DNA from 2 places in the Trichocoleus sp. Lan genome. Region 1 is predicted to be linked to the other one. Evidence: predicted binding sites of a transcription regulator. Region 1 holds the regulator's gene; the other holds the start of a gene.
What was found. Region 1 encodes NtcA, which controls nitrogen genes in cyanobacteria. Its sites were predicted from a motif close to TTTGTANNNNNNNNTACAAA; they were not measured.

Region 1 (2,411 bases):
TTAATTTTTAATTTTTAATGTTTGATTCTTTTTACATCCCCATAATCTCGTATCCCGCATCGACATACAGCACCTGACCTGTAATGCCACTTGCCAAATCGCTACACAAGAAAGCAGCCGCATTTCCCACTTCTTTCTGAGTTACAGTGCGTCGCAGCGGTGCTACTTCCTCAACGTGATGGATCATATCCAGGATGCCACCTACCGCCGACGATGCCAAAGTGCGGATGGGACCTGCCGAAATTGCATTCACGCGAATATTCTGTGGACCTAATTCAGATGCCAGGTAACGGACACTCATTTCCAATCCAGACTTGGCAATTCCCATGACGTTGTAGTTGGGGATCACCTTAACGCCGCCTAGATAAGTCAGCGTGACAATGCTGCCACCTTCTGTCATCAGTGGTTTTGCTGACCCAGCAAGTTGCACCAGAGAATAGGTACTAATTTCTAGAGCTTGGGTGAAGCCAGCGCGGGTAGTGTTGCTAAAATCACCTGATAAATCTTCCTTGTTCGCAAAAGCAAGACAATGGATCAGGATGTCTAGCTTGCCCCACTTATCGCGGATGGCGTCAAATGTAGACTGAATTTGGGTCTCATTCTGGACATCGCAGGGTAAAAATAAGCTGGGGTTGAGGGGTTCTACCAACTCTGCCACTTTTTTTTCAAAGCGGCCTCGGTCGTCTGGCAGGTAAGTCACTCCTAGATTCGCACCCGCTTGGTGCAGTTGCTGAGCAATCCCCCAGGCGATCGATCGATTGTTGGCAATGCCGGTGACAAGGGCGTTTTTTCCGGTTAAATCTAGCATAAATGTCGATTTTGAAGGCAATATTAGAGGATATCCGATTTAGGGGAGTATTCAAGATCGCGATCGCCCGGAGCAAGGCTGTCTAGTACGGGTAAGGAGCGTGCCTCCTTACTCACCATGCATCCCACCCGATAGCGCAGATACTGTCAAGATATCAACATTTTCCGTCATAATCTTACTTGCCTTGAGCAGGGAGAGAACTAAAGAAGGTAGCCGGGGAAACTACTTTAAAATTTTGTATCAAATAGCACAAAAACCGCTTGGAAGTCAGTTTATCTGTGTCTAATGTCAGAAAACTCTCATAGTTGTTTTGCTATGGTTAAAGTTCCTCCGACAGAAAGTTGCAGAAGTCTGTAGGGCAGCATTTAGGAAAAAGGAAGTGGCAGTGACGCAAGATAGACCGCTAGCAGCTGTGTTCCGTCAACTGGGAGGTGGGGCGTTTCCACCCGTGGTGGAAACTTTTGAGCGGGGCAAGACGATCTTTTTCCCAGGAGACCCGGCTGAACGGGTATACTTTTTGCTCAAAGGTGCAGTAAAGCTGTCTCGCGTGTATGAAGCTGGGGAAGAAATTACCGTGGCGCTGCTGCGAGAAAACAGCGTTTTTGGAGTACTGTCCTTAATTACAGGGCATCGTTCGGATCGGTTTTATCACGCTGTAGCATTTACGCCAGTGGAGCTGCTTTCGGCACCGATCGATCAGGTAGAGCAATCGCTCAAGGATAATCCGGAGCTATCGATGTTGATGCTGCGAGGGCTTTCTTCGCGCATTTTGCAAACAGAAATGATGATTGAGACATTAGCTCACCGAGATATGGGATCGCGCTTGGTGAGTTTTCTATTGATTCTGTGCCGTGATTTTGGCGTTCCTACCGCCAATGGAATTACGATCGATCTGAAGCTTTCTCATCAAGCGATCGCAGAAGCAATCGGCTCCACCAGGGTAACTGTCACCCGCTTACTGGGAGATTTGCGGGAGGAAAAAATGATTTCTATCCACAAGAAAAAAATTACGGTACACAACCCAGTTACACTGAGTCAGCAGTTTACTTGAAAACAGCTAGAGGCTCTCGTCAGGTTGTAGGTTAGGTTGTTGGTTAAAACGGCATGGTAGCGCGAGCAGGTTATCCAGTTTTAACATTTAGTCGGGAGTTGAGTTAAAAGGTGTCAGGTTTTAAGCGGATAGTTTTCAACCTTCCAACCTTTAACCTTTCCGATTTCACCTTCGATCTTTAATTCCTGTTAACCCTTTCTCTAGCCTGCGATGCGATAGGCTGTAACTGGAATGACTGTAGCAGACAATGACCGACAGTGCGCTCTTCCTGATTTTGTCTATTTTAGTGTTGGGAAGCGTCATCGCAACGGTAGGCGATCGCATTGGCACGCGCGTGGGAAAAGCACGCCTGTCGTTGTTCAATCTGCGTCCCCGCAAAACAGCTGTTTTGGTAACGATTCTGACAGGGCTAACGATTTCTGCCTCAACACTAACAATCATCTTCGCGACCAGCGAACAATTGCGGATTGGAGTTTTTAGACTCCAAGAAGTGCAGAAAAAACTCAAGACAGCAAGTAAGGATATTGCTAAAGCGAACGAGCAGAAACGGAA
Region 2 (2,411 bases), on a different contig from region 1:
TTTTTAGTCAGTTATAGCCCAAAAATAACCCCGGCGATTATAAATCGCGGCTATACAAACGAAGTCCGCCTGCGCGGACTATTTGAAACTCACCACGCGGGTTTATGTTTTTATAATTCCAGAAATCTATTCTGAGGATATTTTTGGGGAGTAGAGCGATCGCATTTATAAATTCCACTGCCAAAATTGAGAGAGTTTCAAAAGAGCGATCGCTTTTTATCATGAAAAAACGCCGATGGGTGTGGTTCTTTAGTTTGCTGTTTGCTTCCCTGCTGGTTGTTACCAGTTGCGGCAACAATTTCGATGATGTCAAAAACCTCAAAGCGGGTGCTGGTAAGCAAGTTATTGTTTTAGGCGATAGCATCGCCTCTGGATATGGCGTGGACAAGACAGAAGCTTTTCCCAGCGTGTTGAGTCGTCAACTCGGTTTGCCAATACTGAATCGCGGTGTTAGCGGCGATACAACCGCAATGGGGTTGAGTCGCTTACAAAAAGATGCGATCACAGCAGAACCTTGGCTGGTAATTGTTGAATTAGGCGGAAATGATTTTCTGCGAAAAATTCCCAAAACTGAGACAGAACAAAACTTGCGGCAAATCGTAACTTCGATTCAACAACAAAAAGCAATTGTTGTGCTGCTAGGAATCAATCTCGGCTACATAGAAGATGAATATGATGAACTTTATCAGCGTGTTGCTAAAGATACACAGGCTTATTTAATTCCGCAGGTTTTAACTGGAATTGTCGATAATCCAAAAAATCGCCAGGAAGATATCATTCATCCAAATGCTGCCGGACACCAGCTTTTAGCCTCCCGCGTTGCTAAAAACTTACAGCCCTTATTAGCCCAAGCTACTTGGCCTCCAACCTTGTTGCAATATCGACGGAGTGCTAATCAAACATAGGAGCGATTTGCACTGAAACTGTTAAAAATTTTCCATAAATCGCTTTTTGTCAAGTCCCTTGGGTTGTAAAGGAATAAAATAGACATTAGCCTCTAGAGCTGACTTTCGCTGTTACGAATAAGAGGTAAAGATTTCGTAACAAGTCCTACAGAATTGGATCGTAGAAAGTCTGTATCCAATAAGAGTTTGCCCTTGTCTATTTCACTTGAGATTCTTTTATGACCTCCTCGATCCGCTTCCTCATGTGCGCTCCCGACCATTACGACGTGGATTATGTGATTAATCCCTGGATGGAGGGCAATATTCACAAATCCTCGCGCGATCGCGCCGTCGAGCAATGGCAAAAGCTTCATTACGTCCTCAAAGACCACGCCATTGTCGATTTGGTTGCACCCCAGCGCGGTGTGCCTGACATGGTGTTTACAGCCAATGCTGGCTTGGTTCTGGGAGATACCGTTGTCCTGAGCCGCTTCTTCCACAAAGAGCGGCAGGGTGAGGAGCCTTATTTCAAGCAATGGTTTGAGGAAAAAGGCTATAAGGTGCATGAACTGCCTAAAGACTTGCCGTTTGAAGGCGCGGGCGATGCGCTGCTGGATCGAGAGGGGCGCTGGTTGTGGGCGGGATACGGCTTCCGCTCAGAACTCGATTCTCACCCGTTGTTGGCAAAGTGGCTCGACATCGAAGTGCTATCCCTGCGATTGATGGATGAGCGGTTCTATCATCTGGATACCTGCTTCTGTCCCTTGAGTGGCGGCTATTTGCTCTACTATCCCCCGGCATTTGATTCTTACTCCAACCGCGTCATTGAAATGCGAGTTGCGCCGGAAAAGCGGATTGCCATCGAGGAAGCGGATGCGGTAAATTTCGCCTGCAACGCTGTGAATATTGACCACGTTGTGGTGATGAATAAGGCGAGTGAGCCACTCAAAAAACGCCTTGCCGATGTTGGATTTCAAGTTATCGAAACGCCGCTGACAGAATTTTTGAAAGCCGGGGGTGCTGCCAAGTGCCTGACGCTGCGGGTGACGGAACCCGTCCGAGAAGAAGTCCATGCCAATGTCTCAGTGGAAAGCCGCACGATTCGCCTAGAAGGGCATTTGCTGGACTCCGGCTTAATCAACCGTGCTTTAGACTTAGTGGTAGAAAATGGGGGCAGCTTCCAGGTTCTCAACTTCAGTCTGGGAGAACAACGGCAAAGTACCTCCTCAGCAGAAGTGAAAGTGTCGGCTCCTTCCCACGATGTGATGGAAGCGATTTTGTCGCAGCTAATCGATTTGGGTGCGGTGAATTTGCCCCACGATGAGCGCGATGCCAAGCTAGAAGATGTCATCCAAGCTGGGGTGGCTCCAGATGATTTCTATGTGTCCACCATTTATCCCACAGAAGTCAGAATCAATGGGGAGTGGGTGCGGGTGCAAGATCAACGCATGGATGGAGCGATCGCCATTACCCAAACTCCCAACGGACGGGTAGCACGGTGTAAACTGCTCCGGGATTTAGAACTTG

Region 2: the regulator NtcA is predicted to act here: its motif matches at 1,038-1,057, upstream of NDA03_RS07060 (TIGR00300 family protein).

The regions. Positions count from the first base shown of each region.
Region 1 covers NZ_JAMPKA010000003.1:147,945-150,355, forward strand. The annotation lists gene fabI (enoyl-ACP reductase FabI) at 32-808, opposite strand; gene ntcA (global nitrogen regulator NtcA) at 1,188-1,859, shown strand; gene NDA03_RS03695 (DUF3084 domain-containing protein) at 2,107-2,411, shown strand, end outside.
Region 2 covers NZ_JAMPKA010000005.1:274,513-276,923, reverse strand. The annotation lists gene NDA03_RS07065 (GDSL-type esterase/lipase family protein) at 222-905, shown strand; gene NDA03_RS07060 (TIGR00300 family protein) at 1,124-2,411, shown strand, end outside.